2 regions of the Salinibacterium sp. NK8237 genome follow, and region 2 is predicted to be linked to the other one. Evidence: riboswitches for the same ligand, from Rfam matches in the RefSeq annotation. Region 2 holds a riboswitch; the other holds the start of a gene.
The links. A riboswitch is a leader RNA that binds a small molecule or an ion and turns the genes downstream of it on or off. The one in region 2 is predicted to bind glycine.
Positions count from the first base shown of each region.

Region 1: it holds a riboswitch for glycine, as region 2 does, so the genes downstream of both, gcvT (glycine cleavage system aminomethyltransferase GcvT) here and I6E56_RS13605 (L-serine ammonia-lyase) in region 2, are expected to answer to the same signal.

Region 1 covers NZ_JADYWE010000002.1:508,939-515,480, forward strand. Annotated here, with positions in the region: gene I6E56_RS12790 (substrate-binding domain-containing protein) at 1-1,446, shown strand, start outside; gene ctlX (citrulline utilization hydrolase CtlX) at 1,534-2,526, opposite strand; gene I6E56_RS12800 (ornithine cyclodeaminase) at 2,534-3,565, opposite strand; gene I6E56_RS12805 (Lrp/AsnC family transcriptional regulator) at 3,697-4,128, shown strand; glycine riboswitch at 4,280-4,401, shown strand; gene gcvT (glycine cleavage system aminomethyltransferase GcvT) at 4,540-5,697, shown strand; gene gcvH (glycine cleavage system protein GcvH) at 5,700-6,071, shown strand; gene gcvP (aminomethyl-transferring glycine dehydrogenase) at 6,071-6,542, shown strand, end outside.
Region 2 covers NZ_JADYWE010000003.1:9,056-15,597, reverse strand. Annotated here, with positions in the region: gene I6E56_RS13615 (alpha/beta fold hydrolase) at 1-609, shown strand, start outside; gene I6E56_RS13610 (siderophore-interacting protein) at 690-1,520, shown strand; glycine riboswitch at 1,655-1,750, shown strand; gene I6E56_RS13605 (L-serine ammonia-lyase) at 1,898-3,352, shown strand; gene I6E56_RS13600 (pyrimidine reductase family protein) at 3,387-4,133, opposite strand; gene folP (dihydropteroate synthase) at 4,139-5,044, opposite strand; gene I6E56_RS13590 (TetR/AcrR family transcriptional regulator) at 5,134-5,766, opposite strand; gene I6E56_RS13585 (ABC transporter substrate-binding protein) at 5,973-6,542, shown strand, end outside.

The DNA.
Region 1 (6,542 bases), on a different contig from region 2:
GACACTGCTGCATTGCTGGCATCCGGCACTTCCACGGGAGCTGACGCGTGGATCCCTGATTCGCCGATCTGGCTCAACCGAGTTGAGAGCACTGCGACTGCACTCGGTCGCGAAATCCCCAAGACTCAGGAGTGGGCTTCGGTCGCATCGAGTCCGCTTGTGCTGGCGACTCCCGCGGTAAAAGTTGCGGAGTTTGAAGCGTCGGAGGTGGGCTGGGGCGCGATCCTCGACGGTCGTTACCGCACGCTTCTGCCCGACCCCGAGTCGTCGTCGTCCAGCATGATCGCGCTCGCGACTCTCAATGATCTTGCGGCGGATGGCGATGCTGAAGACTTCGATCGAGTGCTGATGAATCTGGGGCGCTCGATTCCCGATTCCACAAAGGCAGCGTTCACTGAGCTTCAGATCTCTGACTCACGCACGGTTGCTCTCGCGACGGAACGCGAGATCGTGGAGCACAACGCATCGAGCCCTGACGAGCCGCTTGTTGCTTTGTACCCGTCCGAAGGAACTGTTGCGCTGACCTATCCGTTCGTCGTCGTGGAAAACTCCACTGTGAGTGAAGTTGAAGCCTCGCGCCTGACCGAAGAAGAACAAACGGAGCTCGCTGAGATCGAAACGGCGCGCACAAAGCTGCTTGAGGAGTTCGCTGATCTTGTTCGCGGCTCTTCACAGGTCTTGAACGCCGAGGGCTTCCGCGATACCGCTGGTGAAGGTGAGATCCTCGCTTCCGGGGTAATTTCCGCGCCCGTCGCCACCAAATCTGTCGGCGACACCGACGAACTCGTCAGCATTTTGCGCAACTGGAACTCTCTCAACCTGCGCTCACGCATTCTCACGGTTGTTGATGTGTCTGGCTCCATGCTGGAACGAGCGTGGGATGGCCAGCGCCGTATCGAGATGTTCCAGAACTCGGCTGAGGATGCCTTCAGCACGCTTTCCGAGGACGACGAGCTGGGTATGTGGCTTTTCTCGAAGGAGCGTGTTGGCGAGGAAGATTGGGAAGACGTCGCGGGCATCCGATCGATGAATGACCCGGATCATGTTGAGAGTCTGCAAGAAATCATCGACACTCTGCCGTCGCGCATCAACGGTTACACCGGCCTCAACGACACCGTTCTTGCTGCGGTCACCCATGTGCGAGACGACTTTGATCCCGACAAAGTTAACTCAGTGGTTCTGATCACCGATGGTCGCAACGAAGACGACAATGGCATTTCCTTGGAGACGCTGGTTGACGAGCTGAATGCGATGATCGACAAAAACACAGACGAGCCTGTTCCTGTGGTTCTCGTCGGAATTGGCCCAGATACCGACGTCGAAGCGATGAGAAAGATCGCTCAGGTCACCGGTGGAACGGCCTATCAAGCAAACAACCCCACCGAGCTCAGTAACGTGATGCTCGAGGCGTTGTCACAGCGCGACTGCCGCCCGAACTGCAGTTAGCGAACGCCCAGCAACCCGCGCCACTGATGTCGCGGGTCGCTGCGGTCTGCGGCGAAAGCGGAGGGACCCGCTTCCACCACAGATTGGCTAGGCGCCTGCTGTCGGTGCTGCTTCGGCAGCCCCGGCAGCAGGAACGCCTGCGGCAACATCCGCAGCCATGCGTGAACGACGATCCAAGTGGATGCCGGCCACCATGCAGCGCACCGAACCACCGGCCAGCTCAATAGTGGGAATGTCGAGCGGCACGATCTCGCAGCTGGCTTCGATCACCGAGCGCTGAGCGCGGGTGAGACTCGCGAGTGCGCGGCTTGAGAGCGCCAGGATGCGGCCGTTCGGAGTCCTCAGCTCGAGAGCGTTTCCCGCAAAGTTCGCAATCTGCTCAGCCGTGAGGTCGATCAGGGTGCGACCGGGGGCGGTCAGGCGCTCGGCCATTTCCATGCGGCGATCTCCCGACGCAATCAGGTCGAGCCCGATCATCGCGAAATCGGTAGCGATGCACATCATGACGTTGGTGTGATAAATCGGCACACCGTGGCTATCGCGAGCTTCGAACATCATCGGCTCGTAACCGAAGGATGCGCAGAACCGCTCCAACGCAAGCGGGTTGGCGCGGTGCGATTCTGCCGCATACGCCACTCGGTTGGTGTGGTCGATGACCATAGCTCCGGTGCCCTCAAGGTAGATTCCGTCGTGCTCTAGCCCGGAATAGTCGACGACATCCTGCACCCGAAAATCATGCTTCAGCATCTCAATGACATCGGTGCGTCGCTCGGTGCGCCGGTTCGGAGCGAACATCGGATACACCGCAACCCGGCCACCACTGTGCGTCGAGAACCAGTTGTTCGGGAACACGCTATCGGGGCGCGTGCTCTCCTCATCCTCAAACACGTGGATGTTGACGCCCGCGTCGCGCAACGTCTCGGCCACCTGGGTGGATTCGTCGTACGCGGCGCGAGCGATCTCATCCGGAGTGCGGCTGGGGTCAGTCGATTGGAATGCGTTATCGCCCGCCGTTTGGCTGTTCGGTGTGAAACGGTGCGGGCGGATGAGGACAGCGGCCGTTGGGGCCTGAACGCTCATTGGCGGTCTACGCGGTCAGTGCAGGAACGCGCGACACGAGCGAGAACAAATCCTTGGGGTCAGCCGGGTCGGCAATCAGGTCAAGGTTTGTCGCATAGTCGGTGTCACGAACAGCGTCGAAGACGTAACGCAGCGCGGAGAAGTCTTCGATCGCGAAGCCGACGGAGTCGAAGAGCGTCACTTCCTCAGCGGAGCTGCGTCCAGTGGCGGTTCCGGCGAGAACTTCCCACAGCTCGGTGATGGGGGAGTCCGCTTCGACCTGCTGAATTTCGCCCTCGATGCGGGTTTGCTCGGGGAACTCGACGAACACGGTCGAGTTGCGCACGATGGCCTCTTCGAGTTCTGTCTTGCCCGGGCAGTCTCCGCCGATGGCGTTGAGGTGCATGCCGGGCTCGATCATGTCGGCGGTGAGGATCGTCGCGTTCTTCTTGTCTGCGGTGCAGGTGGTGACGATGTCGGCGCCAGCAACAGCGTCTGCTGCTGAGGTTGCGCGCACGATGTCGAAACCGAGCGGCTCCACATTGCGAATGAACTTGTCCATCGCTGCAGGGTCGGTGTCCCACACACGCAGGCTCGTGATGCCGAGACCGGCGCGGAAGCCGAGTGCCTGGAACTCAGACTGGGTGCCGGTGCCGATGAGGGCAAGAACGCTGGAGTCGGGGCGGGCCAGAGCACGCGCTGCCATGACAGACGTCGCAGAGGTGCGCAGTGCCGTGAGGAGGGTCATCTCCGAGAAGAACGTGGGGTAGCCGTTGTCGACGCGGGCAAGCATGCCGAGCGCGGTGACGGTCTGAAAGCCCAGTGCGGGGTTCGAAGGGTGTCCGTTGACGTACTTGAAGCCATACGTTTCGCCATCACTTGTTGGCATCAATTCGATGACGCCTTCAGGGGAATGAGCGGCAACGCGAGGTGACTTGTCGAACTGAGGCCACTTGGCATAATCCTGCTCGAGGTAACCCACGATGCCCATAATGATTGGCTCGATGCCGGTGTCGGCAATCCAGCGGCGCATGTTGTTGACGTCTACGTAGTGAACCATGGTCACTCCTTTCGTTGCGGTATTAGTGCTTCCTACGTTACGAATATGCACTATGTACCTACAACTCTCAGTCAACCCTATTTTCGGCCAATAACTATGCATAATGCGGGGCCGAAATGTACAGTTTGTACATGTCTGACTTAGATGATCTCGATCGCCGCCTTTTAGCCGCGCTGAGGGCCGATGCGCGAGAGTCGGTAGCGAGCCTCTCGCGTCGCCTTAACGTCACGCGTGCGACTGTCACGAGCCGTATTGATCGCCTCGTAAGCAACGGCACCGTGCTCGGTTTTTCTATCCGTATTCGAGAAGATCGCGATCCCTCGTTTATTCGGGCAGTTGCCTTCATCGAGGTAGAAGGGCGATCGACGGATGCCGTGATCAGCCAGCTCCGCGGCCTGCCCGAGATCCGCGAACTTCACACCACCAACGGCGCCTGGGATCTCGTGGCCGACATTCGCACGGACAGCCTGAGCAACTTTGACCGGGTGCTGGCCCGCATGCGCAATGTGGAGGGTGTCGTGAACAGCGAGACCAGTTTGTTGCTCAGCTCAGCGCTCCTGTAACCCTGCTTTCGACGGCCAGCCGCGCCGCCGCTGTAGACCACTGGAGCGCCAGTCGGCTGAAAGGGCACGAATCACCCGCTCGCGGCGTGCTCATCGGCGCGAGCATCCGCCCCGCATTGCTATGCTGAACTCACAACTGAACATCGGGCCGCAACACGATGCGGGAGAGCCGGGCACCCAGCGCTAGTCAACTGAAATTGGCAAGCGCCAGGCCGGCACCGAAGGAGCAAGCCTCCCCGCCAATCTCTCAGGTTCACGTACCGCACCGCACTGGCCACTCTGGAAAGAGAACCTCGCATCACCCTGAGGTTCCGCCGACGGTGAAAGCTCGCTAGCGTTTAGCGTGTGAAGCTCTCAGGCTCATCACAGAGGGGGAGTTCTATTCACTAGCCCATGCGCCAGGAGAACTCCGTGACCGATGTATCAAGTTCTGAAGCTTCATACGCTAAATCTTCGCCCACCGCGGTGAGGTATTCGCCGCTGCACAGCATCCATGAGCAACTCGGTGCTGCGTTCACCGATTTCGCTGGCTGGATGATGCCGGTGCGGTACAGCTCCGACCTCGCCGAGCACCATGCCGTGCGCACCGCTGCCGGCATTTTCGACATCTCGCACATGGCCGAGATTCACGTGCGCGGCGCTGACGCTGGCGCGTACCTCGACTACGCGCTCGCGGGCAAGCTCTCGGGTATTGCCTTGGCTCAAGCCAAGTACAGCCTGTTGCTCAATGAGGCGGGTGGCATCATCGATGACCTCGTCACCTATCGCCTCGCCGACGACCATTTCCTCGTCGTGGCCAACGCTGGCAACCGTTTCGCTGCCGCAACTGCTCTCACCGAGCGTGCCGCAGACTTCGATGTCACGGTCACCGACGAGAGCGACGACTACGCGCTCATCGCCGTTCAGGGCCCCGTTTCGCGCGCCATCCTCGAAGCGACCGCCGGTCTCGGCGACTTCGCAACGCCCCTCGACGAACTCAAGTACTACCGCGAAACCGCAGCAACCTTCAACGGCACCGACCTCATCATCGGTCGCACCGGCTACACGGGCGAAGACGGCTTCGAACTGTACATTCACGTGGATGCCGCGGCCGCCCTCTGGGCTGCACTCACGGTTGCCGGCGAACCGCTCGGCCTCGTGCCCGCCGGTCTCGCGTGCCGAGACACTCTCCGCCTCGAAGCGGGCATGCCGCTGTATGGACACGAACTCAACCTCGGCACCTTCCCCGTGCAGGCTGGCCTCGGCCGCGTTGTTGCTCTCAGCAAAGAAGGTGACTTCGTCGGTCGCAGCGCGATCGAAGCGGGCCCGGATGCCGGTGCTCGCGTCCTCGTCGGTCTCGCTGCCGAGGGTCGCCGTGCCGGTCGCGCTGACTACCTGCTCTTCGACGGCGACACCGAGGTCGGCGTCATCACCTCCGGCGCTCTGTCGCCGACTCTGGGCCACCCCATCGCGATGGCTTATGTCGACCCCGACGTGAGTGAGGTCGGCACCGAGCTTCACATTGATGTGCGGGGCAGTCGCATTGCTGCATCCGTTGTTTCCCTACCCTTCTACAAAAGAGAGGCCTGATCATGGCTGAGAAGAGCGAATTGCAGTACACCGCCGAGCACGAATGGGTGCTGGTCGACGGCACCATCGCGACGGTCGGAATCACCGACTTCGCGGCAGGCAAGCTGGGCGACATCGTCTTCGTTGATCTGCCCAAGGTCGGCGCCACTGTCGCTGAGGGCAAGATCGTTGGCGAGATCGAGTCGACCAAGTCGGTGGGCGAACTCTTCGCTCCCGTTGCGGGAACCGTAGTCGAATCCAACGATGCTGTCACCGACAGCCCAGAACTCGTCAACAGCGACCCCTTCGGCGAAGGCTGGCTCGTGAAGATCGAATTTACTGAACTCCCGTCGATGCTCAGCCTCGACGAATACACCGCATTGACAGGCGAATAATGCCCAACCCTTTCATCAGCGGCACGTTTGCTGACCGCCACATCGGCACGGATGACGCAGCCCAGGCCAGCATGTTGGCCGCTGTCGGCTACGACAGCCTCGAATCGCTTGTGGATGCCGCGGTTCCGCCCGCCATTCACCAGACTCCGATCGTGAACTCCACGATCCCGGCTCCTGCTTCCGAGCGTGAGGCGCTCGCCGAACTGCGTGCGCTCGCCGGCGCAAACAAGATTCGTCGCAGCATGATCGGTCTCGGTTACTACGACACAATCACGCCCGCCGTGATCAAGCGCAACGTGCTTGAAAACCCGAGCTGGTACACGGCCTACACGCCGTACCAGCCGGAGATTTCGCAGGGTCGCCTTGAGGCTCTCCTCAACTTCCAGACGATGGTTGCTGACCTTGCTGGAATGACCACGACGAACGCGTCGATGCTCGATGAGGGCACCGCCGCTGTTGAGGGGATGCTCC
Region 2 (6,542 bases):
GGTGCGGATCATTTGCTGAGCAATCGGGATGACGCTGCTTTCGCCGCCAGCATCATCGCAGCGTGGTCGGCCCGCTACGCTTTCGACCACTCCACAGCTGCTCAGCCGGCGAAGAGCGACACTCCCGTAAACACTGCTGCGGTCGCCAGCCCGAGCGCGACTATCACTGAGGACGGCAGTTCGGTGATCGTCACCGAGAGCGGCCCTGCGCGCTACGAACAGCGCGTCTTCGCCTCGGGCCACGAATTTATTTCGGATGAGCCTGCACCATTAAGCGAAAACCATGGCCCAGCACCCTATGACCTTGTCTTGGCCGGGCTCGGAAGCTGCACTTCCATCACCATCAGGATGTACGCCGACCGTAAGAAGATGCCGTTGAAGTCGGTCAGTGTTCGGCTGAGTCGCGAGCGTATCGACGCGGCCGCGTGCGAGCACTGCACCTCGACCGAGGGAATGGTCGAGCACTTCACACGTGAGCTCACGTTCGAAGGCGACCTCACCGATGAGCAACGTGCTTCGCTTCTCGTCATTGCCGATAAGTGCCCTGTGCATCGCTCACTTGAGGGCGAGATCTCGATCACGACGACAGAAACCGCGCCGTCACTCTAGCTCTCCCAGCAAGCGAGGGTTACAGTAGTTAGGTAAGCCTAACTTTTAGTGAAATGAGCTGGCGTCCGCGCCCATCGCCTATGACAATTGAACGTGACTCCGTCAAGCATCCCCTCGTCATCCGCCACGTGACCGTCAGCGCCGTCAGCCACCCGGCACCGTCGATAGCGCGCATCACCCTTCGCGGTGATGAACTCGCCGGATTTGTCAGCAGCGGCCCCACCGACCACGTCAAGGTGTTCTTTCCCGACCCCGCAACCGGCGTGCTCACTGCACCCACGATGACCGCCGAGGGAATCAAGAAGCCCAAGGGCGAGGGCAAGGTTATTTCGCGTGACTACACCCCGCTCGGCTTCCGCAGCGATGCTGGTCGTCACGAGCTCGACATCGACTTCGTCGTCCACGGAGACGAGGGACCTGCCTCCGCTTGGGCCGGAAAAGCCGCCGTTGGCGACAGCCTCGTGATTGCCGGTCCGCGGGGATCACGACTGCTGCCCGTTGGTGCAACCCACGTCATCCTGATCGCGGACGAGACTGCGTTCCCGGCAGCCTCTCGCTGGATCGATATGCTGCCCACCTCGGTAAACATCACCGCCCTGTTCGATGTCGCCGACGAAGGCCTTGAGAGCTACTTCAGTGACGAGCTGAAGTCACGCATGGATGCCGGTTGGTTCTATCGTCGCGACGGCCTCGGTCAGCTGGAAGCCGCCTTGCGCGCGCTCGGCGAAATCGGCGAGTCGACCTTCGTTTTCCTTGCGGGAGAAGCGACAACTCTGGTTCCGCTCCGCCGCTACCTGCGTCGTGAGCTAGGCCTTCCCAAGCAGCAAGTGACAGCCGACGGTTACTGGCGCCGTGGAGTGACAAACGCTGACCACCACGAGCCGATCGATCCCTCAGACCCCGAGGACTAAGCGGTCTTTACGAGCGCGCGTTTCGCAGCGCTGAGTGGCGGAACGCCCGCTCGACTGAGCACCAGTCCGGCGCGAGATTGACGGGTCTGCGAGGCAGGCTCAAGTGTATGCTGATGGCACAAGTGAACAGCCGTCATTCTGCTGCGGGAGAGTCCTTCCGATCGATGGTTGGCGCCGTAGGAGCAAACCCTCTCCGGGAATCTCTCAGGCCCCAGTACCGCAGTGGATAGGCAACTCTGAAAAGTAGTCGGCCCTGTCCGACTCGCCGACGGGGCAACGCAACGCCACAAGCGTGCGGAAACTCTCAGGCCCGATACAGAGCGGAGAGGACTCAACGACGCCCGCACGACGCAGTGTGGTGAAGAAACGGAGTCACCGTGGCCATTCGCAATCTGACCCCCCGAACCGAAGTACCAACGCCCTCGCTCGAAGAGGTGCCCCTCAGCAGCTTCGATCTGTTCACGGTCGGCATTGGCCCGTCCAGTTCACACACGGTTGGCCCCATGCGCGCGGCTGCGTCATTTGCCGCTGATCTTTCCGAACACGAGATGCTCGACTCGGTCGCCACTCTCAGCGTTCGCCTCTATGGCTCTCTCGCCGCAACCGGTGCTGGCCACGGCACGATGAGCGCGGTGCTCATTGGCTTGGAAGGCAAGCTCCCCGACCAGGTTCTCCCCGCGGAGATGGAACAGATTCTGGCCCGCATCGAAGAATCCGGAGTGTTGCGCTTGGGCGCGAGTCACGATGTGCCGTTCCGCGCGTCCGATATTGCCCTGCACCCGCTCACCGTGCTCGACGGGCATCCGAACGGCATGCGCTTTGCGGCATACGATGCGGATGGCGCCGCAATTCTCGAGGCAACCTACTTCTCGATCGGCGGCGGTTTCATCTATCGCGAGGGCGATAACCGCGATGGCAGCTCCTCTAGCGGCCCAGCCGCCGTGGCTGATCCTCTGCCGTTCCGCACTGCAGCGCAATTGCTCGCGCACTGTCGCGCCGAAGGGCTCAGCTTCAGCGGCGTGATGTTGCGCAACGAGTTGGCGCGCCGCCCCGAGTCTGAGGTGGTTGCTGGCCTTCTGCACATCCGCGATGTCATGGATGAGTGCAAGAACAATAGCCTTGAACGCACCGGCAACCTGCCCGGTAACTTGAAGGTACGTCGCCGGGCCCCCGACTGGCACCGACGCCTGCGCGAAGAAGACCCCAACCGCGATCCCAACTTTTGGCAGGAATGGGTCAACCTTGTGGCTCTCGCCGTCAACGAAGAAAATGCCTCGGGTGGCCGGGTCGTCACTGCCCCCACCAACGGTGCTGCCGGCATCATCCCGGCCGTGCTGTTCTACGCGACCCACTACGCACCAGGCATGAAAGACGCCGACCAGGCGACGAAGGATGACGCAACCGTGCGCTTCTTGCTGGCCAGCGCGGCCGTGGGCGTGCTCTACAAGCGCATGGCTTCCATCTCGGGAGCCGAGGTCGGATGTCAGGGCGAGGTTGGCTCAGCCTCCTCCATGGCCGCCGCGGGGCTCGCAGAGATTCTCGGTGGAACTCCCGCACAGGTCGAGAATGCGGCCGAGATTGCGATGGAACACAACCTCGGACTCACGTGCGATCCCATTGGTGGACTCGTGCAGATTCCGTGCATTGAACGCAATGCGATTGCTGCCTCGAAGGCGATCAATGCCGCGAAGATGGCGTTGTGGGGCGATGGCGAGCACCGCGTCTCGCTCGATGAGGTCATCATCACCATGGCCGAGACCGGCAAAGACATGAGTTCCCGCTACAAAGAAACGTCGATGGGTGGTCTCGCCGTCAACGTTGTCGAGTGCTAGCGGGCTCGAAAGTACCGCAGCGGCCGAGTACTAGCTAACGCGCTCGAACGTAGCGCAGCAGCAGCGTTCCATCGGGCGCGGACAGCGCGTGCGCGAGCGACATGTTTTGTGGTGTCGCATCCGCAGCATCCACGATTCGTCGAGCCGAGCCGCCTTCGAGTCGCGGACTCACGGTGAGGCAGAGTTCGTCAACAACGCCCTGAGCAATCATCGTCGCGAAGAGTGTCGGCCCGCCTTCACTGTGCTGCTGAACCAACCCGCGTTCCGCGAGGAGGTGTTTCATCTCGACGGTATCTACGGCAGAATCCCCCGCAATGATCACGTCAGCAACCTCTTCGATTCGTTTACGGCTCTCCGCGGGTGCGCTCTCGGTGGTCACCACGAGGGGGCGCGTCGCATAGCTACCCAAGTCTCCCGGCTCCAGCCGCAGGGATGCCGTCACTATGGCAAACGGTGGCTGAGCGGCGAGTCCTTGCGAAGTCCGCCACTCTGCAGACTTCTCGTCGAGAGCGAGATTGCGGTATCCCTCTTGCCGCACTGTTCCCGCACCAACGACGATGACATCCGCAAGGCGACGGAGCAGCCCGAATACTCGCCCGTCTGAGTCCGTGCCAAGCCCACCAGACACTCCCTCGTGGGTGGCAGCGCCATCAATGCTCGACACGAAGTTCGCGCGCAACCACGGCACCGACCGATCAGCCACCGCGTAACTCGCGAGAAGTTGTTCGTCGGTGAGAGGTGCTCCTGCGTTGAGGGAATGGATGTCGGATGCGTCGGCCACGGTGCCTACCTTTCGTTGATGTCGGACATGTTGTGCTTCAGCAGCGCGGGCTCGCGGAGCCCCAGAATCGCTTCCGTCATGCGCACGGCAGCCACTGTTTCAGCGACCTCGTGCACCCGCACCACCCGCGCGCCGTTGAGGATGGATACCACGGCGGCTGCGAGCGAACCTTCTAGCCGTTCACGCTTCGGCTTATCGAGCACTTCGCCGATGAAATCTTTATTGGAGAGAGCGACGAGGGTCGGCAACCCGAGTTCGGTGATGACGTCGAGCCGGCGGGTGAGTTCGAGGCTGTGCAGCGTGTTCTTGTTGAGATCATGTCCAGGATCGATGAAGAGCCGATCATCGGCAACTCCGGCGGCCAGAGCTTGCTCAACTCGGCTCTGCAGAAAGTCTCGCACCTCTGCCGCCACGTCGTCATACTGTGGCCGCGCGAACTGGGTGCGTGGCTGCGCACGCGAATGAACAAGAATGAGCGATGCATCGCTGGAAGCAACAACGCCGGCAAGGTCCGGATCGCTCAAGCCTGTCGTGTCATTGATCACCGTGGCACCGGCCGCGATACTCCGGCGAGCAACCTCAGCGTGGAACGTGTCGACCGAGATCACGACGTCGGATGCTTCGCGAAGCGCCTGCACCACCGGAACGACGCGCTGGCACTCCTCCTCCACGCTCAGAGGGTCACCCGGAGCGAACGGTACGCCGCCGATATCGATCCAATCGGCCCCCTGCTCGACAGCCTGCAGCGACGCGGCGACAGCATCCTCAAGCGCGTAATTGGTGCCCGCGTCATAAAAGGAATCGGGCGTGCGATTCACAATCGCCATCACCGCAACCTGGCGCGAGAAGTCGAAGGTTCGATCGCCAATAGTACGTCGTGGATTCCGCAGCGGCGGGAGCTCAAAACTCATACTCCCCATACTGGGCGACGATGCTGACAAGCGCATCTCCGCCTCACCCGGTGCCCGCAGCGGATCGCTACGCTCACGTTCGCCGTCCGTCAGGACAACGGTGACCGTGTCGGCGCAATCACCGAGTCGACGATCGCTTCAATAGCGAATTCCGATGCTCGACCGAGTTCGACGGTGTCAGGGGCGAGAAGCCACTGCACTTGCAACCCGTCCATGACTGCCAAGATGCTGGCAGATGCGAGGGCGATCGTTTCTTTCGAGGTGACTCCATGCTCGGCACACACCATCGTAAAGGCGTCAGAGACCGCACCACGCAGCACTTCATACCGCTTCTCGAAGAAATCGCGCCCCGGATGATCGTCTGTCACCGACTCCGCAGACAGCACGGCATAGGCCTGAACGATACCGGGGCGCCCCTCGTTAATAAACGCCGTGCGAACCAAGTGGCGGAATAGTGCGATCCCGTCCGGGATGTGTTGCTCGTCGAGATCAGCAACGTCTGTCTCATCGCGGAGGGCAAGCACTTCGAGAAGAAGCTTGTCCTTTGAACCAAAGTGATGCAGGATTCCGGCGTGAGTCATGCCCACTTCATCGGCAATCTCTTGCAGCGTTCCGCCAGTAAAGCCCTTGTTGCCGAAGATTTCGACCGCGGCATCGAGGATGTCACGGCGCCGAGCGAGCGTTTCAGGGCGGGAACGGGGTGGCCGCCGACTAACTGCCATGGTTCGCATCCCCTTTAGCTGCTTTCCGGATGAAAGTATATCCGCGCACGAGCATCGAGATCGACTGAACCGATGCTTGCTTAACTTACTTACTTGATTGTAAGGTAAAACCGCATTCAGTTCGACACCGTCGTCGTCCTTCGGACACGCCCGGCGTCATATGCTCACACGCACAGAGTCGTGCACCCACACGAAGGAGAATAGCAATGAGGCTAAGAACATCCATTGGTGCCATCGGCATCGCGGCGGCGCTGGCACTGACCGGTTGCGCCACGAGCGGCGGCGACACCGCTGCCGGAAGCGGCGCGGCACTCACGATCGCGAAGCCAGACGGCGCGATTACCACCGAATCTCACAATCCGTATTTGGGCGACTCGTCCGCTAAAAAGTACGGCTATTCCCTGGTCATCTTTGAGTCGCTAGCTCTTGTCAACCCGACAGGGGACCTCAGCACCACGCCGTGGCTCGCGGAGTCCGTGGAGTGGAACGACGACTACACCGAGCTCACCGTTGTGCCCCGCAGCGGAGTCACTTGGAGCGACGGAACCGACTTTACGGGCGACGACATCGTCTTCACGTTCGACCAATTCCTCAACGGTACGCTCACCGATACCAGCGGACTCAAGTACGAGGGCGCGACTGTTGACGGAGACGCCATCACACTGAAGTTCGGCGACTCGAAGTACGTTTCGCAAGCCCGAGTCCTGCACACCCCCATCGTGCCCAAGCACATCTGGGAGAACATCGCAGACCCCAACACTGACCCGCTCACCGAC